Regions from separate parts of the Agromyces sp. Leaf222 genome, predicted to be linked through region 2. Evidence: predicted binding sites of a transcription regulator. Region 2 holds the regulator's gene; the other holds the start of a gene.
What was found. The regulator HrcA, encoded in region 2, represses chaperone genes, less so after heat shock. The targets are predictions, from matches to a motif close to TTNGCACTCGNNNNNNNCGAGTGCNAA.
Positions count from the first base shown of each region.

Region 1 (14,970 bases), 1.1 Mb from region 2:
CGTGACGGCCGTGGATCGGTTCGGACTAGAAGTCCATGCCACCCGTGGGGTCGCCGACCGGAGCCGGGTTCTTCTCGGGCTTGTCGGCGACGACGGCCTCGGTGGTGAGGAACAGGCCGGCGATCGACGCTGCGTTGAGCAGTGCCGAGCGGGTGACCTTCACCGGGTCGTTGATGCCGGCGGCCAGCATGTCGACGTACTCGCCGGTCGCGGCGTTGAGGCCCTGGCCGACCGGGAGGTTGCGCACGCGGTCGACCACGACGCCCGGCTCGAGGCCGGCGTTGAGGGCGATCTGCTTGAGCGGAGCGTCGATCGCGACGCGCACGATGTTCGCGCCGGTCGCCTCGTCGCCCGTGAGCTCGAGCTTCTCGAAGGCGGTCTTGCCCGCCTGGATGAGGGCGACGCCACCACCGGCGACGATGCCCTCTTCGACGGCTGCCTTCGCGTTGCGGACGGCGTCTTCGATGCGGTGCTTGCGCTCCTTGAGCTCGACCTCGGTGGCCGCGCCCGCCTTGATGACGGCGACGCCGCCGGCGAGCTTCGCGAGGCGCTCCTGGAGCTTCTCGCGGTCGTAGTCGGAGTCGGTGTTCTCGATCTCGGCGCGGATCTGCGCGACGCGACCGGCGATGCCCTCTTCGTCACCGGCACCCTCGACGATGGTCGTCTCGTCCTTGGTGATGATGACCTTGCGGGCCTGGCCGAGCAGGTCGAGGGTGACGTTCTCGAGCTTGAGGCCGACCTCCTCGGAGATGACCTGGCCGCCGGTGAGGATCGCGATGTCCTGGAGCTGCGCCTTGCGACGGTCGCCGAAGCCGGGGGCCTTGACGGCGACCGACTTGAAGATGCCGCGGATCTTGTTCACGATCAGGGTCGCGAGCGCTTCGCCGTCGACGTCCTCGGCGATGATGAGGAGCTGCTTGCCGGTCTGGATGACCTTGTCGACGATCGGCAGGAGGTCCTTGATGTTCGAGACCTTGCCGTTGACGATCAGGATGTACGGGTCTTCGAAGACCGCTTCCTGGCGCTCGGGGTCGGTGACGAAGTACGCCGACAGGTAGCCCTTGTCGAAGCGCATGCCCTCGGTGAGCTCGAGCTCGGTGCCGAACGTGTTCGACTCCTCGACGGTGACGACGCCTTCCTTGCCCACCTTGTCGATGGCCTCGGCGATCAGCGCGCCGATCTCGAGGTCGCCGGCGGAGATGGACGCGGTGGCGGCGATCTCCTCCTTGGTCTCGACCTCCTTGGCGTTGGCGACGAGCTCGGCGGTCACTGCGGCGACGGCCTTCTCGATGCCGCGCTTCAGCGAGATGGGGTCGGCGCCTGCGGCGACGTTGCGGAGGCCCTCGCGCACGAGCGCCTGGGCGAGCACGACCGAGGTCGTGGTGCCGTCACCGGCGACGTCGTCGGTCTTCTTGGCGACCTCCTTGACGAGCTCGGCGCCGATCTTCTCGTACGGGTCGTCGAGCTCGATCTCCTTGGCGATCGACACGCCGTCGTTCGTGATGGTGGGAGCGCCCCACTTCTTCTCGAGCACGACGTTGCGACCGCGCGGGCCGAGGGTCACCTTGACCGCGTCGGCGAGCGTGTTGAGGCCACGCTCGAGACCGCGGCGGGCCTCCTCGTTGAAAGCAATGATCTTTGCCATGTGTGTTTCTCGTCCCTTCTCGGACGTCTCAAAGATTCTCGTTAGCACTCGATTCGAATGAGTGCTAAGACGATTCTGGCACTCGACTGCCATGAGTGCAAGCGAGCGCCCGATGGCGCACACGGTTCACTCAGGGTGCGAACGACACCGATCCGGTCGTCGGCACGAGCTCGATCCAGGTGTTGCCCGGAGCCAGCAGGAGCGGGTCGCCGCCGTCGGACGTGAGCACGATCGGGGCCGCCTGCGCACTCTTGCTCCACGTGCCGTGCGCCGTTCGTCCGCCGACCGACACCCACGCCTCCCCCCTACCGACGAGCACGGTCTTCGGCACCTCGCCATAGCGCCAGTCGATGTCCACGCGGAGGGTCACCACGTTCACGGCCTGCACCTGCGCGCCGGTGTCGTCGAAGTCGGGTGCGCCCTCCTGCGACCTGAGCCAGACGGATGCCGCGGCATCCCATGACCACGACGGATACCGTTCGTCGGAGAAGACCTGCGAGATGCCGGACGTCGGTTTCGCCGCGAAGGCGGGCGCGGAGAGCGGGTCGGTGCCGCCGTAGGCGAACTGCACCGCGGGCGGAGGCAGCTCGGCGTTGCGCGCGAGCACCTCGGTCGCATCGAGGATCACGTCGTGCGGGCCCGGGCGTTCGTCGGCGCGGGTGAAGAGCCCGGTGTCGTCGAAGTCGAAGACCACGTTGACGAGCGGGGTCGCCTGCATCATCTCGACGAACTGCTCCTGCCCGCCGGAGTACGCGATGATGCCGCCGAACGGGGTCGCGATGTCGGGGTCCATCGGCCGGATCGAGCGCACGGGCCCGATCTGCGCCGGGATGTCGGAGTGCCACACCGCCAGGTAGCGCGTGAGCCCGCCCTCGACGAACTCCTCGAACACGATGTCGGCGCGGTTGAGCCCGATCTGCGGGCGCGCCTCCTCATGGTTGTCGATCTTCGCGGCGAGCGACGGATGCTGCATCGCGGCCCAATCGGCACGGGTGCCTCGCAGCGGCGCGAACGCGACGGCGGCCGGGACGCCGGATTCACCGACCGCGCGTGCTGGTGCCGTGGGCGTCGGCGTCGCGACGGGTTGCGGGCCTTCGGCGCTGCACGCGGCGAGCAGCAGGGCGGATGCCGCGAGCAGCACGAGGTGCGCCTGCCACCTCCCGGCAGATCCGCGCCGCCTCGCCATGCGCACAGCCAACCACCACGGCCCCGGCGAGTGCGGGCGACGCGCCGCATCGACATGCCGCTCGACCTCGGACGGCCGCCCTCGGGAGACGCTCGGCGGCGCGGATGACGATGCGCCGCCGGTGCGGGATCGGCGGCGCATCGTCGACGCGTCTGTCAGGCGGGGCGGACTGCCTCGGCCTGCGGGCCCTTCGAACCGGTGCCGACCTCGAACACGACCGCTTGGCCCTCTTCGAGGACCTTGTACCCGGTCATGTCGATGGCGGAGTAGTGGACGAAGACGTCCTGACCTCCGTCAGCGGTGATGAATCCGTAGCCCTTTTCAGCGTTGAACCACTTGACGGTTCCGTTCGCCATGCGTTGCTCCCATGTAGCTGTGTGTCGATCAGCACGTGCAGTCGCCTGTACCGGGCCCCCCTTCGTGCTGGACCAGTGGTGGTACCGGGCGTTCACACGGGTTCGAGCGACCAATTCCAGATACTAATGACGGGGACGCGCCGAAGAGAAGGGGTGAAACGCAACGAAATGTCGCGGAATGGCAACGATTCGCTGGATCTCAGCCTGCGACGCTCTCGGCGTACGTCGAGCCGACGACGAGCACGAGGGGCGTGCCGATCTCGCCGAACTTCGCGTCGAGGCGCACGTCGGCCCCTGGGACCGCCTGGGCGACGCCTCGCGCAGCGCCCTCGAGGTCGGCCGTCGCGTAGTAGACGACCGAATCCGTGATGGTGTTCTCGCTCGCGTTCGCGGTCGCGCCGACCGGGATGCCGGCGGCGGTGAGGGCATCGGCCGCGGTCGCGGCGAGGCCGGCCGTGTCGGTGCCGTTGAGTACCGTCACCGGCACATCGGGAGCGATCGTCGGCTCCGCGGTCACCACCGGCGTGGCCGGGGCCGTCGGGGTCGCCTCCGAGAAGTCGAGGCGATCGTTCGCCACGACGACCCACGTGATGCCGAGTCCGGTGAGCACGATCGTGGCGAGGGCCGCCCACCCGAACGCGATCCAGCGCGCTCCGCGGCGCTGCGGCGCCCGGTGGGCTCCGACACGCTCGATTCCGTGCGGGATGGTGTCGAATCGATCTCGAGGGGGGGTTTGCGCCATGGGTCCAGTCGTCGGTGTCGGGGCCTGCTCAGTCGAGCGTGCGGCCGTTCGAGAGCGAGCGTCGCGCGCGGGTCGCCGCCCGTGCGTCACGCAGTCGCTGGAGGCGCTTGACCAGCATGGGGTCGTGCCGGAGCGCCGCCGGCGAGTCGATCAGCTCTCCGAGGATCCGATAGTAGCGGGCGGCCGACATGTCGAACTCATCGCGGATGCCAGCGGCCTTCACGCCGGGCTGCTGCCAGGCGTGCGCCTCGAAGGCGAGCACGCGCAGGGCCAGATCGTCGAGCTGCGCGGTGTGGTCGTCGCGCGCGGTCTGTTCGACGCTCATCGTGCACCTCCCGCGGGCGACGGCGTCGCCTTCGGGTGACATCCTAGGGATGCCTCGCCGTGAGGGTGCCGAGCATCGGCGGCGTGTGTGCGCGCCGCCACTGCAGACCTGAGACGATGGAGGCATCCGCAGTTCTGAAAGGGAACCCCATGGCGTATCAGGTCGAGAAGTCCGACGACGAATGGCGCGAGCAGCTCGGTGACGAGCAGTTCCAGGTGCTGCGCGAGGCGGCGACCGAACGTCCGTGGACCGGAGAACTGCTCGACGAGGAGCGCGCCGGCGTCTACGCATGCGCCGCGTGCGGCTCCGAGCTGTTCAAGAGCGGCACGAAGTTCGACTCCGGATGCGGCTGGCCGAGCTTCTACGAGTCGGTGCGGCCCGAGGCCGTGCAGCTCATCGAAGACACTTCGCTCGGCATGGTGCGCACCGAGGTGCGCTGCGCGAACTGCGGCTCGCACCTCGGCCACGTGTTCCCCGACGGCTTCGGCACGCCCACCGGCGACCGGTACTGCATGAACTCGATCGCGCTCGACTTCACGCCCGAATCCTGAACGTGCGCCCGGTGCTCGACGCGGCTCGGGCCCGCCGCTCGGTCTCGAAGGTGACGGATGCCGCACCCGACGACGCCGAGCTCCTCGAGTTGCTCGCGGCAGCCGGTCGCGTCGCCGATCATGCAGCGCTGCGCCCCTGGCGGGTCATCGCGCTGCGGGGCGATGCGCGTGCCCGGCTCGGGGCCGCTCTCGCCGAGGCGTCGGGGCTCGACGCGTCGGACCCGCGAGGTGCGGCGAAGCTGGCCGCGAAGCCGTTGCGCGCGCCGCTGCTCCTCGCGGTCGTCGCGGTGCGCACGCCCGGTCATTCGAAGGTTCCCGAATGGGAGCAGGATGCCACGGCCGCCGGGGTCGCGCACCTGCTCAGCCTGCTGCTCGACGAGGCCGGCTGGGGCGTGATGTGGCGCACGGGGCCGCACACGCGGCATCCGGCGGTCGCGACCGCGCACGAGCTCGGCGACCACGAGGCGCTCCTCGGATGGCTCTACGTCGGAGGCAGGCCCTCCGGGTGGCGTGCCGAGCGGCGCAGGCCGAGCGATGCGACGGCACAGTTCAGCACCCTGCGATCGCGCGACTGACGCGGAGCTCCGGCTCAGGCCGCGTACTCCGGCGCAGCCCTCAGCGCTCTTCGCCGTCGGATGCCGGGGCGCCGTCGGGCCGAACCGAATGACGGCTTCGCCTGAATCGCGTGCTCGCGATGACGACGGCGACGAGGGCGAGCGCCGCACCGCCGATGGTGGCGAGGTCGACGGCCTGGCCTCCGACCGGCACCAGCACGTCGAGCGCGAGTGCGGCCGTCAACTGGCCTACGACGCCCGCGAGGGCGAGCACGAGCACGCCGATCACACGCACGACCACGGCCTGCACGGCGATGAAGACGCAGCCGATCATGCCGCCCGTATAGAGCCACGCCTCGCCGGGCAGCGAGGTCGGCCAGCCGACGAGTGACGAGTGCACGACCATGACGGTGACGAGCACCGCCGTGCCCACCGCGAAGTTCACGAAGGTGGAGGTCAGCGCGCTCGAGGCCGCGACGCGGATTCGGCCGTTGACGGCCTGCTGCCACGCCGCCCCGAAGCCCGCGGTGAACGGCAGCAGCACGAGCAGCACCGGTGCCGCACCGCCGATCTCCGACGACAGGGTCCAGGTCACGGCGCCCAGGGCGAGCAGCGCCCCGATCGCCCGCGTCGCGGTCAGCGGGCGTCGACCGGCCGGGCCGAGGCCGATCAGGTCGAACACGACTCCCCCGACGGTCTGCCCGGCCACGATCGACACCGTGAAGAGCGCGACGCCGATGACTCCGGCCGACAAGCCCTGGGTCGCCACGAACCAGGCGCCGGCGACGCCGCCGAGCAGCATCCACCAGCTCACGCGGCCGGCCCTGAGCTCGGACCCGACGTTGGCGAAGCCCGCGCGCCCGGGCTTCCAGATCGCGAGCGCGACGAGGAGGATCAGCAGTCCGCTGCCGAACGAGATCGCCGCGGCGGTGTAGGCGTCGCCGATCGACGCCGCGAGTTGCCCGTTGACCCTCGACTGCACGGCCGTGAGGGCGCCGCCGATGGCGGCAAGGGCGATCGCGACCCACGCGGGCATTCCCGGATGCTCGACGTGGGCGTGACGATGCTCGGGGTCCGCGTGCTCCGGGGGTCCGGAATCGCGCGAGGTCGAGGACTCCGACGGCGAAGCAGCATCCGAGGACGGAGCGGCATCGGGAGTCGAGGCGTCTTCAGTCAAGTGCCGGCTGCGGGACTCGAACCCGCAACCCCCGCTTTACAAGAGCGGTGCGCTACCAATTGCGCCAAGCCGGCGAGGCGAACCTCGGGGGCCATCTTATCGACGACCGGCACACCGACCGCGCGGCGGAACCCGTGATGGGTTCCGCCGCGCGGACCGGCTCACTGGGCCGGAGTCGGAGTGGGCGTCGGAGTCGGGGTCGACTCGGCATCGTTGAAGGTCGCGCTCGTGGCCTGCACGACGAACGACTGGAACTCCTGCGCGTCGCTGAGCGAGCCGCTGTACTGCTGGCCGTTCACGAGCACGGTCGGCGTGCCGGTCACGGAGGCGAGGTCGGAGTTCGGGATCGGGCCGGTGAGCGCCCGCGTCGTGGCATCCTGCACCCATGCCTTGAAGCGCACGTCGTCGATGCACGCCCCGACGGAGGATGCGGCGCCGGCATCGGTCGCGAGCTTCTTCAGGTCGGCGTTGGCGAGACCGACCGTGCCCTCTTCTGGCTGGTTCTGGAAGAGCAGCTCGTTGTAGTCGAAGAACGCCTCGGGCGAGAGGTCGGCGACGCAGGCGGCCGCGTTCGCTGCACGGAGCGAGTACTGCGTACCGGCCGACTTGTTCGTCAGGATCGCGATCGGGTGGACCTCGAGGGTCGCCGCCCCCGACTCGACCATGGTTCGCATCGCCTCGGAGTTCGTCGTCTCGAACTGGCCGCAGTACGGGCACAGGTAGTCGATGTACGTCACGATGTTCGCGACCGTGCCGCTGTCGTCGGGAACGGTCGCCGTCGGCTCGCCGCCCGCCTCGATGGCCGGCGTCTCGACCGCGGTGATCGCGCCATCGTCGCCTGCGACGAGGAGGATGCCGTCGCTCGCCATGTTCGCCGGCCCGGGGCCCGCCGGCTTGATGCTGTTGAAGATCAGCCAGCCCACGAGGGCGGCCACGAGCAGCACGGCGACGATGACGCCGCCCTGAATCAGGACCTTGTTGCGCTTGTCGCGCTTCTTCTGCTCCTCGCGAAGGACACGCGCCTTCTCTCGTGCCGCCTCCCGACGTTCGTTGCGGGAGGCACGAGGCTCATTGGATCCGACGTTGGTCATCGATGGTCACTCCGGGTCGCTGTGTGGGCGCGCGCGTACTGCGAACGCACCCACGATAGTAGGAACGGTGGCTGGGAATCAGCCACACGAGCACCCTCGGCCGGCGTTCGGCCCCCGTTCGGTGGGCGTTCAGCCCGCTCCGGGCGCGCTCGCAGCCGCCGCGGTACACGGATGCCGCCGGCCGGCGTCGAATCGGACGGCGGCCTCGCGCATGCAATACTGAGGGAGCGTCGACGATGACGCAGTCCATCACTACGGATCGTCCGGCACGTACCTGCCGGTGAAGGAGAAGAACACCATGGCGTCAGTCACGTTCGACAAGGCCACCCGCCTCTACCCCGGCGGCACCCGTCCGGCCGTCGACCAGCTCGACCTCGATGTCGCAGACGGCGAGTTCCTCGTGCTCGTCGGCCCCTCGGGTTGCGGCAAGTCCACGTCGCTCCGCATGCTCGCCGGTCTCGAAGAGGTCAATGACGGCAACATCTTCATCGGCGACCGCAACGTCACCGACGTGCCGCCGAAGGACCGCGACATCGCGATGGTCTTCCAGAACTACGCGCTCTACCCGCACATGACCGTGGCCGAGAACATGGGCTTCGCGCTCAAGATCGCCGGCGTCGGCAAGGACGAGCGCGCCGCTCGCGTGCTCGAGGCGGCCAAGCTCCTCGACCTCGAGCCCTACCTGAGCCGCAAGCCGAAGGCCCTCTCGGGTGGCCAGCGTCAGCGCGTCGCCATGGGCCGCGCGATCGTGCGCCAGCCCCAGGTCTTCCTCATGGACGAGCCGCTGTCGAACCTCGACGCCAAGCTCCGCGTGCAGACGCGCACCCAGATCGCGTCGCTCCAGCGCCGCCTCGGCGTCACCACGGTCTACGTCACGCACGACCAGACCGAGGCGCTCACCATGGGCGACCGCATCGCCGTGCTGAAGGACGGCCTGCTGCAGCAGGTCGGCACCCCCCGCGACCTCTACGAGAAGCCGCAGAACGTGTTCGTCGCCGGCTTCATCGGCTCGCCCGCGATGAACCTGTTCCACGCGGACCTCGTCGAGGGCGGCGTGCTCTTCGGCACCGCCACCGTGCCGGTCGACCGCGACGTGCTCGCCGAGGCCTCGGCGAAGACCGCGACCATCGGCGTGCGCCCCGAGGACATCACCGTCTCCCCCCACGAGGGCGAGGGCCTCGCGGTCGACGTCGACCTCGTCGAGGAGCTCGGCGCCGACGGCTACCTCTACGGCCACTCCACGGTCGAGGGCAAGCGCACCGACATCGTCGCCCGCGTCGACGGCCGCATCCACCCGAGCGCCGGCGACCGCGTGTACCTCACGGCCACGCCGAACCACGTGCACCTGTTCGACACCGAGTCGGGCCTGCGCCTCAGCAACAAGGCCGTCGTCAGCTGACGACCCCGCACGAACGATCGATGCCGGTCGGGCTTCCAGCCCGGCCGGCATCGGCGTTTCCCGAGGCCGGTCGCCACGGCATCCGCTCGCCCCGGGGCCGGTGCCGGACCGCCGGAGCCGACCAGGGTTCTGCGGTCGGCCGCTCCCCCGGCTACGCTGAACCACGATGAGCGGTTCACTTTCGATCACGTCGGCCACGACCGACCCGGCACTGCTCGACCTGCCATGGCACCTGCCGCTCGAGTCCTGGCCGAACGAGAACATCGCGGCGCTGCCCAAGGGCATCTCGCGCCACCTCGTGCGCTTCGCGCACCTCGCGGGGCATGTCGTCGCCATCAAGGAGACCACCGCAGACATGGCCCGCGGCGAATACGAGATGCTGCGCACGCTGCAGCGGCTCGAGATCCCGTGCGTCGAGCCGGTCGCGGTGATCACGAACCGCACCGACGCCGACGGCGAGCCGCTGAAGCCCGTGCTCGTCACCCGGCACCTGCGGTTCTCGTTGCCGTACCGAGCACTGTTCTCGCAGACGCTGCGCCCCGACACCGCGACCCGGCTCGTCGACGCCCTCGCGCTGCTGCTCGTGCGCCTGCACATCATCGGCTTCTTCTGGGGCGACGTCTCGCTGTCGAACACGCTGTTCCGGCGTGACGCCGGGGCGTTCGCCGCCTACCTCGTCGACGCCGAGACCGGCAAGCTCTACGAAGGCGGCCTGTCGAACGGCCAGCGCGAGAACGACCTCGAGATCGCACGCGTGAACATCGCCGGCGAACTGCTCGACCTCGAGGCCGGCGGGCGCGTCGCCGACGAGCTCGACCCCGTGCGCATCTCGAACGGCATCGTCGACGCCTATCGCAGCCTCTGGACCGAGCTCACGGGCTCCGAGTCGTTCTCCTCGGCCGAGCGCTGGCGCATCAACGAGCGCGTGAGCCGACTGAACAAGCTCGGGTTCGACATCGAGGAGCTCGCGATCCGCACCGACGCCCAGGGCACGACCGTGCGCATCCAGCCGAAGGTCGTCGACGCCGGGCACCACCAGCGACGCCTCCTGCGCCTGACCGGCCTCGACGCCGGCGAGAACCAGGCGCGGCGGCTCCTCAACGACCTCGACTCGTACAGCGTCACCTACGGCAAGGGCGACATCGATGAGGAGATGGTGGCCCACGAATGGCTCGTCCGCGTGTTCGAGCCCGTCGTGCGGGCGATCCCGACCGACCTGCGCGGCAAGCTCGAGCCCGCCGAGGTCTTCCACCAACTGCTCGAGCACCGGTGGTACCTCGCACAGCAGGTCGGCCACGACATCCCGCTCGCCGAGGCAGTGGCGTCGTACATCAACAGCGTGCTGCGCCACCGCCGCGACGAGGCGACCGTGATCGGGCCGACGACCGGCACCATCACGACCTCGATCGACGTCGTGCCCCTCGACACCTCGGCCATCGCCGTCGTCGACCCCGACGACGACCACGACTGGCGCCTGAAGGTCTGATCGCGACGAAGAAGGGGGCCTCCGATGTGGAGGCCCCCTTCTTCTTGTCGTCCGGCGAGAGCCGGCTGCGACTCGCTACTTCTCGGCGCGGAGCTTCGAGATCTCGTAGAGCGTGACGGATGCCGCGATGCCGGCGTTCAGCGACTCGGTCGCCGCGCTGATCGGGATCGAGACGATCGCGTCGCAGGTCTCGGCGACGAGGCGGGACAGGCCCTTGCCCTCACTGCCGACCACGACCACGATCGGCCGTTCGGCCCACGACAGGCCGGGCAGCGACACGTCGCCGTCGCCGTCGAGTCCGAGCACGAAGACGCCGCGCTCCTTCAGCGCCTTCAGCGTCTGGGTGAGGTTCGGCGCCATGGCGACGGGAATGCGCGCGGCGGCGCCGGCCGAGGTCTTCCAGGCGCCGGCGTTCACGCCGACCGAGCGACGCTGCGGCACGATCACGCCGTGCCCGCCGAATGCGGCGGTCGAGCGGATGATGGCACCGAGGTTGCGCGCGTCGGTGATGCCGTCGAGCGCGACGAACAGGGGGGTCTCGTCGCGTGCGATGACCTCGTCGAGCAGCTCGATGGGGTGGGCGTACTCGTACGGGGGCACCTTGAGCGCGAGGCCCTGGTGCACGCCGCCCTCGCCGGCGAGGCGATCGAGCTCGGGGCGCATGACCTCGAGGATCGGGAGCCCGCGGTTGGTGGCGATCTTCATCGCCTCCTTCACGCGGTCGTCCATCTCGATGCGTGCGGCGACGTAGAGCGTCGTCGCGGGGATGCGAGTGCGGAGCGCCTCGACCACCGAGTTGCGGCCGGTCACGATCTCGGACTCGTCGCCCGACTTCGAGCGGCGGGATGCGCCGGAGGCGCCACGGGGTGCACCCGGGCGACCTGCGCCCTGTCCGGCGACCTTCGCGCCCGGCTTGCCCTTGCCGCCGGATGCGGAGTAGCGGTCCTGTGCGGCCTTGCGCTTGCCGGCGGGGTGCCAGGCGCGGTCTTCGGCCTTCGGCGTCGGCCCCTTGCCCTCGAGCGCCTGGCGCCCCTGGCCTCCGGATCCGACCTGCTTGCTCTTGCCCTTGCGCACGGCTCCGGCGCGCGGCTTGCTGCTGCCCTTCATGATTCCAAGCTCCAATGTGTGCCGGTCTGGCTGTCTTCGATGGTGATGCCCGCCGACGAGAGTTCGTCGCGGATGCGGTCTGCGGCAGCGAAGTCCTTTGCTGCACGTGCCGCCTGGCGATCCTCGATGAGTCTGGTCACGAGGGTGTCGAGGGCGGATGCCGCGGGCGCGGCATCCGGGCTCCACCTGGCGTCGCGGGGGTCGATGCCGAGCACGCCCGCCATGGCGGCGACCTGCCCGTGCAGCGCCGCGGCGTCGTGGAGTTCGTCGGCGTCGAGCGCCTGGTTGCCGGCGCGGACGGTGTCGTGCAGCACGGCGATCGCCTGCGGCACGCCGAGGTCGTCGTCCATGGCCGCGGCGAACGCGTCGGGGATGACGGGCGCGCCCACGCCCTCGTAGCGGGTGCCCACGAGGCGGCGTTCGACGCGCTCGAGGAACGTGCGGATGCGGTCGACCGCGGCCTCGGCCTCGGTGAGCGAGGTGGGCGCGTAGTCGAGCGTCGAGCGGTAGTGCGCGGCGCCGAGCAGGTAGCGCACGGCGAGCGGCGAGGCGAGCTCGAGCAGCTCGGCGGCGAACACCGAGTTGCCGAGCGACTTGGACATCTTCTGCCCGCCGGTGTTCACGAGGCCGTTGTGCACCCAGTAGCGGGCGTACGCGTCACCGGCCGCCGTCGACTGGGCGAGCTCGTTCTCGTGGTGCGGGAATCGCAGGTCGAGCCCGCCGCCGTGGATGTCGAACTCGGTGCCGAGGTAGCGGGTCGCCATGGCGGAGCACTCGATGTGCCACCCCGGACGGCCTTCGCCCCACGGCGACGCCCACGAGGCGGACTCGGGTTCGTCGGCCTTGCGGCCCTTCCAGAGGGCGAAGTCGCGGGGGTCGCGCTTGCCGCGCGGGTCGGCGTCGGCGGCGGCCTCCATGTTGTCGCGCGCCTGGCGCGTGAGCTCGCCGTAGGCCGGCCAGCTCGCGGTGTCGAAGTACACGTCGCCCGAGGCATCGGGAGCCGCGTAGGCGTGGCCGCGCTCGATGAGCCGGGCGATCAACTGCTGCATCTGCTGCACGCTCGCGGTCGCACGCGGTTCGTAGGTCGGGGGCAGGATGCCGAGCGAGGCGTAGGCGGCCTGGAACTCGAGTTCGATGCGGTAGGCCAGCGCCCACCACTGCTCGCCGGTGGCGGCGTCGAGGATCTTGTCGTCGATGTCGGTCACGTTGCGCACGAAGGCCACGTCGTAGCCGCGGTACGAGAACCACCGGCGCAGGATGTCGTAGACGAGGGCGCTGCGCAGGTGCCCGATGTGCGGGCTCGACTGCACCGTCGGACCGCAGACGTACATGCCGACGTGTCCCTCTTGCAGGGGCACGAAGTCACGCAGGGCCTGGGCCTTCGAATCGTAGAGTCGCACGGTCACCCGGCAAGCCTACCGGCGCGCGGCTGAGCGCCCGATCGGCGCCCCGATCAGGCCGTCGTGAGCAGTGCAGTCGCGATGGCCGAGACGCCCTCGCCGCGGCCGGTGAAGCCGAGCCCGTCGGTCGTCGTCGCCGCCACCGACACCGGCGCTCCGAGCAGTGCGGACAGCAGCGCCTCGGCCTCGCCGCGGCGGGGTGCCAGCTTCGGACGGTTGCCGACGATCTGCACGGTCGCGTTCACGATGCGGAACCCCGAGGCCTCGACGAGCCGACGCGTCTCTGCGAGGAACACCTCGCCGTGCGCGGCGGCGAATCGGGGATCGGCCGTGCCGAAGACGGCTCCGACGTCGCCGAGGCCGGCGGCCGCGAGCAGTGCGTCGCAGATCGCATGCACGGCGGCGTCGCCGTCGGAGTGGCCTGAGAGCCCGCGCTCCCCCGGCCATTCGAGGCCCGCGAGCCAGAGCGGGGTCGCCGGGTCGTCGTCGAACGCGTGCACGTCGACGCCGGTGCCGATGCGGAGGGCGGCGGGGCCGGGCACCCCGACGGGCTCGGGTTCCGGGACGGACTCCAGAACCTCGGCCGCTTCGGAAGGCCGAGTCGGATCGGGAACCTGGGCGGGTTCGCGCTCATCGCGAAGCTGCTGCTCGGCGCGACGGAGGTCTTCGGGCACCGTGATCTTGAACGCGCGCGCGTCGCCCGGCACGAGGTCGACCGTGAGTCCGGCCGCGGCCGCGATCGCGGCGTCGTCGGTGTACTCGTAGGTCGGGTCGGCGGCCGCGAACGCGGCGTCGAGGTCTTCACGCGGGAACCCCTGCGGCGTCTGCACGGCCGCGAGCGTCGAGCGGTCGACCGTCTCGACGATGTGCCCCCCGGCGATGCGCTTGATGGTGTCGACCACCGGGAGCCCGGGCACGATGCCGTGTCCGCGCGAACGGACCGCGGCGGCCACCTCGTCGAACACGAGCGACGGGGTCAGGGGACGGGCCGCGTCGTGCACGAGCACGGTGTCGACGATGCGCGGCAGCACCGCGAGGCCTGCCTCGACCGAGCCCTGGCGCGAGTCGGCGCCCGGCACGACATCGAGCGGGGCGGATGCCGCGGCCGCGGCCCGCGCGTATCGATCGCGCACCTCGGCGACCCGATCGCTCGGCGCGACGACCACCACGTGCGGCGTCTCGCGCATGCCGAGGACGGCATCGAGCGCCACGCCGAGGATCGTGGAATCACCCAATGGCACGAGGGCCTTGGGCTCGGTGCGACCGAGGCGCGTGCCGCTGCCCGCGGCGACCAGGATGACGGCGACCGTCGACGAACTCATGGCTCGAGCCTATCCAGCATCGGGACGGCGCGAGGGCATGCGGGCGCACAACGACATCGCGCCCCCGAAGAGGCGCGATGTCGCGAGTCGCTAGGAGGCGAGGACCTCGTCGAGGACCGTCGAAGCGGCCTCCTCGTCGGTCTTCTCCGCGAGCGCGAGCTCGGAGATGAGAATCTGCCGCGCCTTGGCGAGCATGCGCTTCTCTCCCGCGGACAGGCCGCGGTCCTGATCGCGCCGCCACAGGTCGCGCACCACTTCGGAGACCTTGATCACATCGCCGGAGGCGAGTTTCTCGAGGTTCGCCTTGTAGCGACGAGACCAGTTCGTGGGCTCTTCGGTGAACGGTGCGCGAAGCACCTCGAAGACCTTGTCGAGGCCCTCCTTGCCGATGACGTCTCGAACGCCGACCAGGTCGACGTTCTCTGCGGGCACCTCGATGACGAGATCACCCTGCGTGACGTTCAGCTTGAGGTAGAGCTTCTCCTCACCCTTGATGATGCGCTTCTTCACCTCGGTGATTGTTGCGGCGCCGTGATGCGGGTATACGACGGTTTCGCCAACCTCAAAAAGCATGAATATATGTCCTTCCGGCAACTTTCAGGATATCACATTCGCGTTCGTGCTAAGGT
Region 1 is NZ_LMKQ01000001.1:1,400,688-1,415,657, reverse strand. Features, by position in the region: gene groL (chaperonin GroEL) at 26-1,645, opposite strand; gene ASE68_RS06150 (DUF3048 domain-containing protein) at 1,776-2,831, opposite strand; gene ASE68_RS06145 (cold-shock protein) at 2,987-3,187, opposite strand; gene ASE68_RS06140 (LytR C-terminal domain-containing protein) at 3,387-3,929, opposite strand; gene ASE68_RS06135 (DUF3263 domain-containing protein) at 3,958-4,254, opposite strand; gene msrB (peptide-methionine (R)-S-oxide reductase MsrB) at 4,404-4,805, shown strand; gene ASE68_RS06125 (nitroreductase family protein) at 4,808-5,380, shown strand; gene ASE68_RS06120 (DMT family transporter) at 5,421-6,395, opposite strand; tRNA gene ASE68_RS06115 (tRNA-Thr) at 6,538-6,610, opposite strand; gene ASE68_RS06110 (thioredoxin domain-containing protein) at 6,698-7,627, opposite strand; gene ASE68_RS06105 (ABC transporter ATP-binding protein) at 7,926-9,026, shown strand; gene ASE68_RS06100 (DUF4032 domain-containing protein) at 9,193-10,512, shown strand; gene rlmB (23S rRNA (guanosine(2251)-2'-O)-methyltransferase RlmB) at 10,588-11,619, opposite strand; gene cysS (cysteine--tRNA ligase) at 11,616-13,025, opposite strand; gene ispD (2-C-methyl-D-erythritol 4-phosphate cytidylyltransferase) at 13,073-14,341, opposite strand; gene ASE68_RS06080 (CarD family transcriptional regulator) at 14,432-14,914, opposite strand.
Region 1: a site for HrcA is predicted at 1,687-1,713, ahead of groL (chaperonin GroEL). Genes of this name have one in related genera too.

Region 2 (14,970 bases):
GCTCGCTGCGAGCGCGTCGCGTTCCGGCCGTCGGGCGCCGAGCCTTCGGGCCGTGGTCGCCGTCGCGGCGACGCTCCTCGTCGTGGCATCCGGTGCGGCACTGGCCGCGACGGCCGCCGCAGCCGGACTCGCGGAGCGCGAGCGGTCGCCCCTGACCGCCGCCGCGGAGGGTCGTCGCACGATCGACGTCGTCATGCAGGCGACGACGGCGCCACGTCCGATGCGCGCCGCGGTCTGGGCCGCCGACGAGCCGATGGTCCGGGTCGACGGCGTGCTCGTGAGCGTCGACGGCAGCCTCGCGGCCGGCGTGCCCGTCACGGTCGGGCTGAGCGCCTCGACGAACGTCGAATGGGGTTCGCGCCTCGCCTTCTCCGCACGCGCGCAGCAGCTGTCCACCGACGAGGCCAGCGCGTTCCGACTCGTCTCGCCCGACCGCGTCGAACTCGTCTCCGGGCCGCCGGCATGGCTCGCGTGGGCCGCCGAGCTGCGCCGGGGGTTCGCGGATGCCGCGGCCGACCTCGACGGCGACGGTGCCGCGCTCGTGCCCGGCCTCGCGATCGGCGACACCTCGGCGGTCGGCGCCGACCTCGATGCCGCCATGAAGGCGAGTTCGCTGACGCACCTCACCGCGGTCTCCGGCGCGAACTGCGCGATCGTGACGGCGGCCGCGTTCGGTCTCGCCGCCGCGTGCGGACTCGGCCGGCGCACCCGGGTCGTCGTCGCCCTCGTCGCCCTCGCCGGCTTCGTCGTGCTCGTGACGCCGCAGGCGAGCGTCATCCGGGCCGCGGCGATGGCGGTCGTGATCCTCATCGGCGTGGCGTCGTCGCGGCGTGCTGGCGGAACGTCCGCATTGTCGGTCGCCGTGGTGGTGCTCCTCGTGCAGGATCCGTGGCTCGCGCGCGACTACGGGTTCGCGTTGTCCGCCGCCGCGACCGCCGGCCTCCTCCTGCTGGCGGGGCCGTTGGCCCTTCGCCTCGCCGACGTGATGCCGACTCCGCTCGCCGTGGTGCTCGCGGTGCCGGTCGCGGCGCAACTGGCGTGCCAGCCGGTGCTCATCCTGCTCGACCCGGCGATCGCGGTCTACGGGATTCCGGCGAACCTCCTCGCCGCACCCGCGGCACCGGTCGGCACCGTCGTGGGCATGCTCGGATGCCTTTTGCTGCCGTTCCTGCCGTCGGTCGGATTCGCCTTCCTGCAGGTCGCGTGGGTTCCCGCATCGTGGATCGCCCTCGTCGCGCACGGCGCCGCCGGCCTTCCCGGCGGCCGGCTGCCGTGGCTGCCCGACGCCGGCGGCGCGTGCATCCTGCTCGCCGCGACGGTGTTCGGCGTGTGGCTGCTGCTCGATCGCCGCGGCGGTCCCATGGTGCGCCGCACGGCGATCGTGCTCCTGGTGCTGCTCGTCGCCGTGCCGATCGGCGCCGTGCTCGGCCCGTCCGCCGTCGCGCGGGCGGCACACCCGGGGGAGTGGGATGTCGCGGACTGCGACGTCGGGCAGGGCGACGCCGTGCTGGTGCGCTCAGAGGGGGCGACCGCGCTCGTCGACACCGGACCCGATGCCTCGGCGCTCCGGCGGTGCCTCGACCTGCTGGGCATCGAGCGCATCGACCTGCTCGTGCTCACCCATTGGGATGCCGACCACGTCGCGGGCAGCGGTGCGGTCGTCGGCATGGTGACGACGGTGATCCACGGCCCACTCGACGACGAGCGCTCCTCGAACGTGCTCGACCCGCTCCTCGCGGCCGGTGCGGATGCCGTCGAAGTCGAAGCGGGTCGCCGGGGCGTGCTGGGCGACTCGCGCTGGAGCGTGCTCTGGCCGCCCGCCGGCACGGCGCCCGGCAACGACGCCAGCGTCGTGCTCGAACTCGAGGGCGATCTCGGGCGTGCGATCTTCCTCGGCGACCTCGGCGAGCAGGCGCAGGCACGACTGCTCGCGTCGGCGCCGATCGAGCCCGTCGACCTCGTGAAGGTCGCCCACCACGGCTCGGCCGACCAGAGCGAACGCCTCTACGAGGCCCTCTCGGCGACCGTCGGCGTCATCGGCGTCGGCGCCGACAACGGGTACGGCCATCCGACCGATGGGCTGCTCGACCTGCTCGCCCGGGTGGGCACCGTGCCGGTGCGCAGCGACCGCTCGGGCACCTCGCTGCTCACCGCGCACGACGGCGGCGGGTTCGGCCTCTGGACCGAGCGCACCGCCGGGGATGTCGCACCACGCCCGTAGACTTGACGCGAAAGGGAGGTGCCGTGGCGGCTCGATCCGGTGGGGCGGCGCGTGGCAGCACGCGGGCGAAGGCGGCGGCGATTCCGCAGCTCACCTACAACCAGGTGCGACCGGCGCCGATCGTGCTCATCTCGGGTCCAGAAGACGTGCTCGCCGAGCGGGCCTCGAGCCTCCTGCGCGAGCGGTTGCGGGCCGAAGACCCCGATCTCGAGGTCAGCGAGATCGCCGGCGACGGCTACCAGCGCGGCGAACTCCTGACGCTCGCGAGCCCATCGCTCTTCGGCGAGGCGCGGCTGATCCGCATCGACGGCGCCGAGAAGGCGACCGACGACCTCATCCTCGACATGGTCGACTTCGTGGGCCAGCCGACCGAGTCGACGACGGTCGTCGTGCGCCATCGCGGCGGCGTCCGCGGCAAGAAGATGCTCGACGCGATCCGATCCGGCGACGGCGAGGCCATCGAGATCGTGTGCGCCGAGCTGAAGCGCGAGTCCGACAAGCAGGACTTCGTGCAGACCGAGATCCGCGCAGCGGGCCGCTCGATCGCTCCGCGGGCGTTGCGCGCACTCGTGGCGGCCTTCAGCGACGACCTCGCCGAACTCGACGCCGCGTGCCGGCAACTGCTCGCCGACGCCCCCGGAGACATCACCGAGGCCGTGGTCGCGAAGTACTACGGCGGTCGCGTCGAGACCAACGCCTTCGAGGTCGCCGATTCCGCGATCGCCGGCCGCCACGGCGAGGCGCTCGTCGCGCTCAGGCATGCGCTCGACAGCGGCGCCGACCCCGTGCCGATGGTCGCCGCCTTCGCGATGAAGATCCGCACCATGGCCAAGGTGTCCGGTGTGCGCGGCGGCGGGGCAGGGGTCGCCTCGTCGCTCGGACTCGCGCCGTGGCAGGTCGACCGCGCACGGCGCGACCTCGCCGGGTGGACCGACGAAGGTCTCCAGCAGGCCATCGTGCAGCTCGCCCGAACCGATGCCGCGGTCAAGGGAGCCGAGCGCGATCCCGTGTTCGCCCTCGAGCGGCTCGTCGGGGTCATCGCCTCGCGCGGCCGCGACCTCGCGTAGTCCCCCTCGCACGGTCGTGACCTTTCTGCGCACACCCCACGGCGCACACCGGGCCCAGCGCCCGTGAAACGACGAACGCCCCGCACGACTCGTGCGGGGCGTTCGATCAGGCGACGTGCTTTACAGCGCGGCGACCTGCTTCGCGATGGCCGACTTGCGGTTCGCGGCCTGGTTCTTGTGGATGACGCCCTTGCTGGCGGCCTTGTCGAGCTTGCGACCGGCGACGCGGACGGCGGCGATGGCCTTGTCCTTGTCACCCGTAGCGATGGCCTCGCGAGCGGCGCGGACGGCGCTCTTGACCTGGCTCTTGACCGCCTTGTTGCGCTCCTGAGCCTTCAGGTTCGTCTTGATGCGCTTGATCTGCGACTTGATGTTTGCCACGTGGTTCGTCTTTCGTTCTTGTGCGGGTACCGGATGTGCCGAGCGAAGGTAGAGGGGCCTCGCGCGGCGAATCGTGCGGGGTGGGACCCACACGCAAGCCAACAGGCAACGATACCAGCATCACGCTCGCGGCACCAATGCGCCGGGGTCGGGACGCAGGACGGAGGCCGTTCAGCTCGAGCGGATGATGCCGAGGTCGCGGGCCCGGGCGACCGCCGCGGTGCGAGAGCCGACCTCGAGCTTGGCGAAGATGTGCACGAGGTGCGACTTGACGGTCGCCTCGCTGAGGAACAGCGCGCGCCCGATATCCCGGTTCGTGTACCCGCTCGCCACGAGGCCGAGCACCTCGGCCTCCCGGCCGGTCAGCCGCTCGAGGCCGTCGTTCGCGTCGAGGCGGGACGAGACGCCGGGGGCGAACGCCGGTTCGCCCGTCGCCGCCGCGCGGATCGCCGCGACGAGCTCGGCCGGCGGCGCGTCCTTGAGGAGGTAGCCGCTCGCGCCCGCCTCGATCGCGCTCAGGATGTCGGCATCGGTGTCGTAGTTGGTGAGCACGAGCACACGGGGCGCGTGGTCCTTCGATCGGATGTGCCGGGTCGCCTCCGCGCCCTGCATGTCCGACGGGAACTGCAGGTCCATGAGCACGACGTCGACGTCGCCGTCGGCGGCACGGCGGACCGCGGCATCCGCACCGGCGACGTCGGCGACGACCACGAGGTCGGCCTCGGCCTCGAGCATGGCGCGGACGCCGGCGCGGACGACCGGGTGGTCGTCGGCGATGAGGAGTCGAATGGCCTCGCCGTCCGCGTCGGCGGACGGGTCCACGGGACCGCTCACGCCGTCACCACGGGGATCCGCACGGCGACGGCCGTGCCATCGCCAGGGTGCGACTCGACCTCGATCGAGCCGCCTTCGCGTTCGGCGCGCTCGCGCATGGCCCGCAGGCCGTAGCGCAGTTCGGCACCGGGATCGGCGGCCACCGCGGTCGGGTCGAAGCCGATGCCGTCGTCGACGATGTCGAGCGCGACCTCGTCGCCGAGGTAGCTGAGGGTGAGTTCGGCGCGCGTGGCGCGAGCATGGCGCAAGACGTTCGCGAGCGCGCCCTGCGCGATGCGCAGCAGCGTCGCGTCGGTCGACATCGGCAGCGTCACGGGATCGCCGCTCGTCGAGTACGAGACGCGGGTCGCGGCGCCAGCCTGGGCTGCCTGCTCGTCGACGGCGGCCGCGAGGCGTCGGAGCGCGGCGGGCAGCGTCTGCTCGTCGAGCGAGGGCGGACTGAGCTCGCGAATGAAGCGTCGGGTCTCCGCGAGGTTCTCGGAGGCCGTTTCACGGGCGAGTCTCAGCTTGTCGAGTGTGCGCTCGTCGGCGATGTCGCGTTCGGCGGCGTGCAGGAGCATCTGGATGCTCGAGAGCCCCTGCGCCACGGTGTCGTGGATCTCGCGGGCGATGCGCTCGCGCTCGGCCAGCGTTCCGGCCTCGCGGCTGGCCGTCGAGAGCTCCTCGCGGGTGGCGATGAGGTCGAGGATGAGCGCCTGGCGGTCCTTCGTCTCCTGCGCCATCGCCCGGTATCCGAGGCCGATGACGATCGCGACGCCCGCGCTGATGAGCGGGCCGAGGATCGTGCCCACCTCGAATCCGAGGTGGCTCGCCGTGCCCCACACCGAGAGGCCGAACGTGACGATCACGAGCGGCACCGCGATGGGAGCGGCCAGCACGTGCAATTCGAGGAAGAAGAGTGGGAACGCGAGGAACGCGGCATCCGGGGTCATCGCCGACATGCCGGCCCAGAGCGCGAGGAGGGCCGTGAGCCAGAGCACGCGCGCCCACTGCGGGAGGTTGCGGCTCGAGGCCGCGATGCCGGCGGCGTAGCAGGCCAGGAACGCGACGGTCAGGACCGTGATGGCCCCCTCGTTCGCGTCGTCGGCGAGCAGCGCGCGGATCATGACGAACAGCGCGAGCCCGACGACCAGCACGTGCAGGCCGAAACGGAGCGTGACGAACACGGGCCTGAGGGCCGACGGCGAGACCCTCCCGAAGTCGATGAAGGGCAGTGGAGCGGGGGCTGCGGGCGCGGTCATGGTGCGTGTCAGCGTAGTCGCGGGCGCCTGCGGGCGGCATCCGTCGAAAGTGCGAACCCAACTCGTGGGAGAATCGACAGGATGTCTCCGAGAGCCGTAACCCCGCCGGTGCCTGCCGCCACCGATCCCGCGCTGATCCGCAACTTCTGCATCATCGCGCACATCGACCATGGCAAGTCGACGCTCGCCGACCGCATGCTCGGCATCACGGGGGTGGTGAGCGACCGCGATATGCGCGCTCAGTACCTCGACCGCATGGACATCGAGCGCGAGCGCGGCATCACGATCAAGAGCCAGGCTGTGCGCATGCCATGGCAGGTCGGCGACACCGCGTACGCCCTGAACATGATCGACACCCCCGGCCACGTCGACTTCAGCTACGAGGTGTCGCGTTCGCTCGCCGCCTGCGAGGGCGCGATCCTCCTGGTCGACGCCGCGCAGGGCATCGAGGCGCAGACGCTCGCGAACCTCTACCTGGCGCTCGAGAACGACCTCGAGATCATCCCGGTGCTGAACAAGATCGACCTGCCGGCTGCCGATCCCGACAAGTACGCCCGCGAGCTCGCCGAGCTCATCGGCGGCGACCCCGCCGACGTGCTGCGCGTCTCGGGCAAGACGGGCCTCGGCGTCGAAGACCTGCTCGACCGGGTCGTCGAGCGCATCCCGGCCCCGGTCGGCAATGCCGAGGCACCGCCGCGCGCGATGATCTTCGACTCCGTCTACGACAGCTACCGCGGCGTGGTCACCTATGTGCGCATGATCGACGGGCATCTGAACCCGCGCGAGCGCATCCAGATGATGTCGACGAGGGCCACTCACGAGATCCTCGAGATCGGCGTGAGCGCGCCAGAGCCGACGCCCACGAAGGGCCTCGGCATCGGCGAGGTGGGCTACCTCATCACCGGCGTGAAGGACGTACGTCAGTCGAAGGTGGGCGACACCGTCACCACCGCGGTCAAGCCCGCGACCGAAGCGCTCCCCGGCTACACCGAGCCGCTGCCGATGGTCTACTCGGGCCTCTACCCGATCGACGGCAGCGACTACCCCGAGCTGCGCGAGGCGCTCGACAAGCTGAAGCTCTCCGACGCTGCACTCGTCTACGAGCCCGAGACGTCGGTCGCGCTGGGCTTCGGGTTCCGCGCCGGCTTCCTCGGCCTGCTGCACCTCGAGATCATCACCGAGCGCCTGCAGCGCGAGTTCGACCTCGACATCATCGCGACCGCCCCTTCGGTGGTCTACGAGGTGACGACCGAAGACAAGAAGACCGTGACGGTCACGAACCCGAGCGAGTTCCCCACGGGGGCGAAGATCTCCGAGGTGCGCGAGCCGATGGTGAAGGCCGCGATCCTCGCGCCCAAGGACTACGTGGGCACGATCATGGAGCTCTGCCAGTCGCGACGCGGCTCGCTGCTCGGCATGGACTACCTCGGCGAAGACCGGGTCGAGATCCGCTACAACATCCCGCTCGGCGAGATCGTGTTCGACTTCTTCGACCAGCTGAAGTCGAAGACGGCCGGCTACGCGTCGCTCGACTACGAGCCCATCGGCGATCAGGCCGCCGACCTCGTGAAGGTCGACATCCTGCTGCAGGGTGAACAGGTCGACGCATTCAGCGCGATCGTGCACCGCGACAAGGCCTACGCCTACGGCGTGCTCATGACGGGACGCCTGCGCAAGCTCATCCCTCGCCAGCAGTTCGAGGTGCCCATCCAGGCTGCGATCGGCGCTCGCATCATCGCGCGCGAGTCGATCCGCGCGATGCGAAAAGACGTGCTCGCCAAGTGCTACGGCGGTGACATCAGCCGCAAGCGCAAGCTCCTCGAGAAGCAGAAGGAGGGCAAGAAGCGCATGAAGATGGTCGGCCGGGTCGAGGTCCCGCAGGAGGCGTTCATCGCCGCCCTGAGCGGCGATGTCGAGAAGAAGGACGCGAAGTAGCAGGCCCGCCGATGACCCGACGCAGCACGTTCACCGACCAGTCCGTCACGTACGGCTCGATCGGTGCAACGCTCGAGCCAGACCTCATGCGGTACCCGCCCGCCGGATACCGCCCCGCTGAAGACACCGTGCGCCTCGGCAGCGGTGCCGATCGCTTCGACCGCGCGGCCGAGGCCCTCATGACCTGGGGCATCCAGCGCGGCGCGGGCTACGAGGTGACGGAGGTCTCCGCCGGCACCGGCGCCCAGTACCCCGGCATCGTCTACGACGTCGAGGGTGCGCCGCTCGCCGAGCAGCCCGGTCCGCGCACCGAGGATCGCTTCGGCGAAGACGGCACCGCGTACATCGCCTCCGGCATGCAGGCCACGCTGGTGCGTCGCGGCCGCTTCCGCCCGCAGCAGACCCCCGTGCTCGTCGTCTACGTCATCGACGAGCCAGGCCGGGTCGGGTACGCGTTCGGCACCACGGCCGAGGGTCTCGAGAGCGGCGAGGAGTCGTTCGTGCTCGAGCGCCGCGACGACGACACGGTGTGGCTCACGATCCGCTCCTTCCGTGCGACGGCCGGAGGCGTCAAGCGCGTCCTCGCGCCGTTCGTCCGCCGTCGTCGGCGCGAACTGACCAGGCAGCAGCTGCGCGCACTGCATCCCGCCGGCGGCGTGTAGGCGTGGGTTCCGCGCTGCCGCTCGGCGAGCCGGCACCGCTCGACGGCGTCCTTCCGGCGACGGCGGCCGTCGGGGCGCGCGACCGGGCGTTCGGCGTCTACGTGCACGTGCCGTTCTGCCGGGTGCGCTGCGGCTACTGCGACTTCAACACGTACACGGCCAGCGAACTCCGCGGCGCCCGCCAGGTCGACTACGCCGACCAGGCCATCGAGGAGATCCGGATGTCGCGGCGCGTGCTCGCGACATCCGAGGTCGTGCCGCGTGAGGCCGAGACGGTCTTCTTCGGGGGCGGGACGCCGACGCTGCTGCCCGCCGACGACCTCGTGCGCATGCTCGCGGCGGTCCGCGACGAGTTCGGCTTCGCGCCGGGCGTCGAGGTGACCACCGAGGCGAACCCCGACTCGGTCGGCCCCGAAGACCTGCTCCGGCTCGCCGAGGGCGGGTTCACGCGCGTCTCGTTCGGCATGCAGTCGGCGGTTCCGCACGTGCTCGCCGCGCTCGACCGCACACACGACCCGGCGCGGGTGCCGCTCGTCGTGCGCTGGGCGCGAGAGGCCGGACTCGACGTGAGCCTCGACCTGATCTACGGCACGCCGGGGGAGTCGCTCGACGACTGGCGCCGGAGCGTCGACGCGGTCGTCGCCGAGCGACCCGACCACGTGAGCGCCTACGCCCTCATCGTCGAGGACGGCACGAAGCTGGCGAGGCAGATCCGCCGCGGCGAGCTCGCCGAGCCATCCGACGACCTCGAAGCCGATATGTACGAGCTGGCCGACACCGCCTTCGCCGAGGCCGGCTTCGAGTGGTACGAGGTCAGCAATTGGGCGACCGATGCCGCGCACCGATCCCGGCACAACCTCGGCTACTGGCGAGGCGACGACTGGTGGGGTGTCGGGCCGGGAGCCCACAGCCACGTCGGCGGGGTGCGATGGTGGAACGCGAAGCATCCGGCCGCGTACGCCGAGCGGCTCGCCGCCGGGCACTCGCCCGCGGTCGGGCGCGAGGTGCTCGACGCGCCGACGCGCGAGACCGAGCGCGTGCTGCTGCTCACGCGCATCCGCGAGGGCATCGACATCGCGTCGTTGCACGCGGGCGGTCGTCACGCGGTCGCGGGCCTGATCGCCGACGAGCTCGTGGACGCGAAAGCCGCCCTGGCCGGTGGGCTGACGCTCACCAGGCGAGGACGGCTGCTCGCCGACGCCGTGGTGCGGCGCCTGCTCGAGGACTGAGCCCGATCAGCTCACGAACTTGATCGTGAGCGGGTACGAGTACGCCTCGCCCTGGTTGGCCTTGACGGCGGCGATGATGCTGAACACGACGACGATGACGGCCACGGCGATCGAGAGGAAGATGCCGATGACCACGAGCCAGAGGATGCTGCTGACGATCGCGGCGATCGTCATCGTGATCTGGAAGTTCAGCGCCGTCGCGGTGTGCGCGCGCACGAACGGGCCCTTGTCCTTGAGGACCAGGTAGCCGATCAGCGCCGGGATGAAGCCGAAGAAGATGCCGCCGATGTGCACGAGCGTGGCCCAGAGCTTCTCGTCGTTCGGGCTGAGCTGCGGGCTCTGCTCGTAGGGGTTCTGCGGCGGAGGGGGAGGGGGCAGATCGGACATCGTCTTCTCCTGTTCGGATGCGCCGAACCGGCGCGGTGACTGCGGACGCCTTCATGCTGGCACAGCAACGCCCGCCGCGGGAGTGTGACGCTCCCACGGCGGGCGATGTGCGTGCCGCGACTACTTGATGAGTCGGATGGCGAACGGGTAGCGGTAGTTGCGGCCGTCCTTCGCCTGGAGGAACGCGATGATCGAGAAGACGACCCCGACGATCCAGACGGCCCACGAGAGCAGGCCGAGCACGCTGCCGAGGCCGAACGTGACGACCGTGATGATCGAGGTCAGGATGAAGATCGCGATCTGGGCGAAGACCAGGGTGATCTGGAAGTTGAGCGCTTCCTTCGCCTCGGTGTCGGTGAACTGGCCGCGGTCCTTGAAGACGAGCCAGATGATGAGCGACGGCAGGAATCCGAGGATGCCGCCGAGGTGGGCGAACGAGCCCCACTGCACGTCCTGCTCGCGCGAGAGCGGCGCGCCGGGCTGCGCCGCGGCGGGCTGGGCTGCGGGCTGGGGGGCTGCCGGCTGCTGCGGGGGCGTGGGCGGCACGTTCGGATCGGACGGGCCTGCGTTGGGATCTGACATGTTCGTGCCTTTCAGGCGTCGAGGACTGTTCCGCTGCCGCGAGGGGTGGGGGGTCGCGTCTTGGTGTGTCGCGGAACATGCCCACGGTAGCGTCGGGCACGAGCGTCGGCAATGGGGATTACCCTGAGTTGAGCGGTATGATTGGCACTCACGTCTGCTGAGTGCCAACACCGCCGAGAAAGCGAGGGACATGGTCTCCGAACGCAGCCTCGCCGTCCTCAGGGCGATCGTGCAGGACTACGTCGCCTCCCGCGAACCCGTGGGCTCGAAGGCCATCGTCGAGCGGCATTCGTTCGGCGTCTCGGCCGCGACGATCCGCAACGACATGGCCCTCCTCGAAGAGGAGGAGCTCATCGCGGCCCCGCACACGTCGTCGGGCCGCATCCCGACCGACAAGGGCTATCGGGTCTTCGTCGACCAACTCACCGACGTCCGTCCCATGACCCGGGCGCAGCGGCTCGCCATCGAGACGTTCCTCGGCGAGTCGAGCGACCTCGACGAGCTCCTCGCGCGCACGGTTCGCCTCGTCGCGCAGCTGACCAAGCAGCTCGCGGTCGTGCAGTACCCGAGCTTCGGCAGCGCCCGTGTCCGGCACGTCGAGCTCGTCTCGCTCGCGCCCGACCGCGTGCTGTGCATCCTCATCACCGACTCCGGTCAGGTCGAGCAGCGCGTCGCCGAGCTCCCGGCCGCGGTCGACGAGGCCACGCTCGCGTCGTACCGTTCGCGGTTGAACGAGCTCGCCGGCAATCGGGCCATGGCGGATGCCGCGGAGTCGCTGTCCGGCGAGTTCGCCGACGTCGCGCCGACCGATGCGCGCGTGCTGCAGGCCCTCGCGGCAACGCTCGCCGAGCAGGCCCGCGCGCAGCGCCAGGATCGCCTGGTCGTGGCGGGCGCCGCGAACCTCGTGCGAACCGAGCAGGACTTCGCGGGCTCGATCCTCGGCGTCATCGAGGCCATCGAGGAGCAGGTCGTGCTGCTCCGTCTCTTCGGCGAGATGGCCGCAGACGAGCACGCCGTCGCCGTGCGCATCGGCCGCGAGAACGCGTCGTTCGGCCTCGGCGAGACCTCGGTGCTCTCGAGCGCCTTCGAGATCCCGGGTCGCGACATCTCCCGGCTCGGCGTCGTCGGCCCGACCCGCATGGACTACTCGCACAGCATGGCGGCCGTCCGCGCGGTCGCCCGATACCTCTCCCGCACGCTCGGCGAGAACTGAGCAGCCGGCCCCCACCGGCATCCGCAATCGAAAGGACACGCCCTCCGTGGCAGACCACTACGAGGTCCTCGGCGTCTCACGCGACGCCACCCCCGACGAGATCAAGAAGGCCTACCGCCGCCTCGCGCGCGAGTTGCACCCCGACGTCAATCCCGGCGCCGAGGCATCCGAGCGCTTCAAGTCCGTGACGCACGCCTACGACGTGCTCTCCGACGCCAAGCAGCGCCAGCAGTACGACCTCGGCGATCAGGGCGGGTTCGGCGGCGGGGCGCAGGGCTTCGGCGGCTTCGGCGACATCTTCGAGACGTTCTTCGGTGGCGCGCAGCAGACCAGGGGCCCCCGTTCACGCCGCGAGCGCGGTCAGGACGCGCTGATCCGCGTCGAGGTCGGACTCGACGAGGTCATCTTCGGCACCCATCGCGACATCGAGGTCGACACCGCGGTGGTGTGCCAGACCTGCAACGGGTCGTGCTGCCAGCCGGGCACCTCGCCCGTCACGTGCGACATCTGCGGCGGCTCGGGCTCGATCCAGCGGGCCGTCCGCTCGCTGCTCGGCAACGTCATGACGTCGAGCCCGTGCGGCACCTGCCGCGGGTACGGCACCGTCATCGCGACGCCGTGCGTCACGTGCCAGGGCCAGGGCCGGGTGCGCGCGCGCCGCACGGTTCCCGTCGACATCCCCGCCGGCGTCGACACGGGCGTGCGGCTGCAGATGCCCGGGTCGGGCGAGTCGGGCCCGGCCGGCGGCCCCAACGGTGACCTCTACCTCGAGATCAAGGTCAAGAACCACGACGTGTTCAGCCGCAACGGCGACGACCTGCTCGCCACGCTCGCGGTGTCGATGACCGACGCGATCCTCGGCACGACGGCGAAGATCGAGGCGCTCGACGGCGACGTCGAGGTCGAGATCAAGCCCGGCCTGCAGAGCGGTGAGATCCTCACCGTCAAGGATCGCGGCGTCTCCAAGCTCCGCGGCAGCGGCCGAGGCGACCTCCGCGTCGGGGTGCAGGTGGTCACGCCCACCAAGCTCTCGACGAAGGAGCGCGACCTCGTGCAGCAGTTCGCGGCGTCGAAGAAGGCGCCCGCACCCGAGCTGAGCCACTTCCAGCAGGGCCTGTTCGCGCGCCTGCGCGACAAGTTCCTCGGCTGACCGGCGCCCCGATGAGCCACCTCTACCTCGACGAGCGCCTCGAACTGGCGGGCGCCGCACCCGGCGACCTCGTGCGCCTGACCGGCGACGAGGCCAGGCACGCGGTGACGGTCTCGCGGGTGCGCGTCGGCGAGCAGCTCTCGGTCGGCAACGGCCGTGGCGAGCTGGCCACGGCGACCGTGGTCGAGGCGGCGCCGCGCGAGCTCGTGCTCGAGGTCGGCGAGGTCACCTCGACGCCGGCGCCGAGCCCGCGCATCGTGCTCGTGCAGGCCCTCGCGAAGGGCGATCGCGACGAGCTGGCGGTGCAGGCGGCGACCGAGCTCGGCGTCGACGCGATCGTGCCGTGGTCGGCGAGCAGGTCGGTCTCCCGGTGGGAGGGGCCGAAGGCCGAGAAGGGCCGGGCCCGCTGGGCGACCATCGTGCGCGAGGCCACCAAGCAGTCGATCCGCCCGTGGATGCCCGAGGTCGCACCGCTCACCGCGACCGCCGCGCTTCCCGCGCTGCTCGAGGGCGTGCGTGTGCTGCTGCTCGAGCCGACGGCGGCGACGCCGCTCACCGACCTCCGCGACGACGGCCGCGACCTCGCGCTCGTGGTCGGCCCCGAGGGCGGCATCGCGCCCGCCGAGATCGAGCGTCTGGTGGCGGCCGGCGCCGAGGCCGTCCGCCTCGGCGACTCCGTCCTGCGCACCTCGACCGCCGGCCCCGCCGCGATCGCCGTGCTGAACGCCCGACTCGGGCGGTGGTGAGGCATCCCTCGCTACGATGGAGACATGACCGCAACCGCCGAGCCGACCTTGTTCGAGCGCATCGCCGCGCGCGAGATCCCCGCTGACGTCGTCGCCGAGACGGCGAACGTGATCGCGTTCCGCGACATCGCCCCCAAGGCGCCGGTGCACGTCGTCGTCACGCCGAAGTCCGGCGCCTACCGCGACGTCGTCGAGCTCGCCGCCGGCGACCCCGCGCTGCTCGCCGAACTCGTCGAGGTGGCACGCGGCGTCGCCGCCGATCTCGCCGACGGCGAGTTCCGGCTGGTGTTCAACACGGGCGCCGCGGCCGGCCAGACCGTCTTCCACGTGCACGCGCATGTGCTCGCAGGCGGCCTCGGGGAGGCATCGCTTGGCGGCTGATCCGCAGGGCGAAGACCCGCAGCGCGACGACGTGCAGCCCGAGGCGGCCGCAGCCGAGGTGCGACCCGCCGACGTGCCGCCGACCGTGCGCGCCGATGAGGAGCGACTCAGCATCGACGGCATCGCCATGGTGCGGCTCCTCGGCCCGCAGGACCGCCTGCTGACCACCATCCAGCGCGAGTACCCCGATGTCGAGGTGCACGTGCGCGGCAACGAGATCGGCATCCGAGGCGACGCCTCCGAGCGCCTGCGCGTGCGCCGTCTGATCGAAGAACTCCTGGAGCTCGTGCGAGCCGGCCAGGATCCGACACCCACCGAAGTGAGGAGCTCGGCCCGCATGATCGACGCCGATCCCGAATCCCGACCGTCCGAACTGCTCGGCCAGGTCATCGTCGCCTCGCGGGGCAAGACGATCCGGCCCAAGACCGAGGGCCAGCGCGCCTACGTCGACGCCATCGACGAGCACACCGTCGTCTTCGGCATCGGCCCGGCCGGCACGGGCAAGACCTACCTCGCCATGGCGAAGGCCGTGCAGGCGTTGCAGCGCAAGGAGGTCAGCCGCATCATCCTGACTCGTCCGGCGGTCGAGGCCGGCGAGCGTCTCGGGTTCCTCCCGGGCACGCTGACCGACAAGATCGATCCGTACCTCCGGCCGCTCTACGATGCGCTGAACGAGATGATGGACCCCGAGATGGTTCCGAAGCTCCTCGCCTCGGGCACGGTCGAGGTCGCGCCGCTCGCCTACATGCGCGGTCGCACGCTCAACGACTCGTTCGTCGTGCTCGACGAGGCGCAGAACACGACGCCCGAGCAGATGAAGATGTTCCTCACCCGGCTCGGCTTCGGTTCGAAGATGGTCGTCACGGGCGACGTCACGCAGGTCGACCTGCCGGGCGGCGCAAGCGGGCTCCGCCTCGTGACCCGGATCCTCGACCGCATCG
Region 2 is NZ_LMKQ01000001.1:2,502,956-2,517,925, reverse strand. Features, by position in the region: gene ASE68_RS11195 (ComEC/Rec2 family competence protein) at 1-2,221, shown strand, start outside; gene holA (DNA polymerase III subunit delta) at 2,245-3,288, shown strand; gene rpsT (30S ribosomal protein S20) at 3,409-3,669, opposite strand; gene ASE68_RS11180 (response regulator transcription factor) at 3,841-4,503, opposite strand; gene ASE68_RS11175 (sensor histidine kinase) at 4,500-5,744, opposite strand; gene lepA (translation elongation factor 4) at 5,826-7,679, shown strand; gene ASE68_RS11165 (DUF1990 family protein) at 7,691-8,341, shown strand; gene hemW (radical SAM family heme chaperone HemW) at 8,344-9,570, shown strand; gene ASE68_RS11155 (DUF4870 domain-containing protein) at 9,577-9,957, opposite strand; gene ASE68_RS11150 (DUF4870 domain-containing protein) at 10,078-10,539, opposite strand; gene hrcA (heat-inducible transcriptional repressor HrcA) at 10,730-11,752, shown strand; gene dnaJ (molecular chaperone DnaJ) at 11,799-12,902, shown strand; gene ASE68_RS11135 (16S rRNA (uracil(1498)-N(3))-methyltransferase) at 12,914-13,648, shown strand; gene ASE68_RS11130 (HIT domain-containing protein) at 13,673-14,029, shown strand; gene ASE68_RS11125 (PhoH family protein) at 14,157-14,970, shown strand, end outside.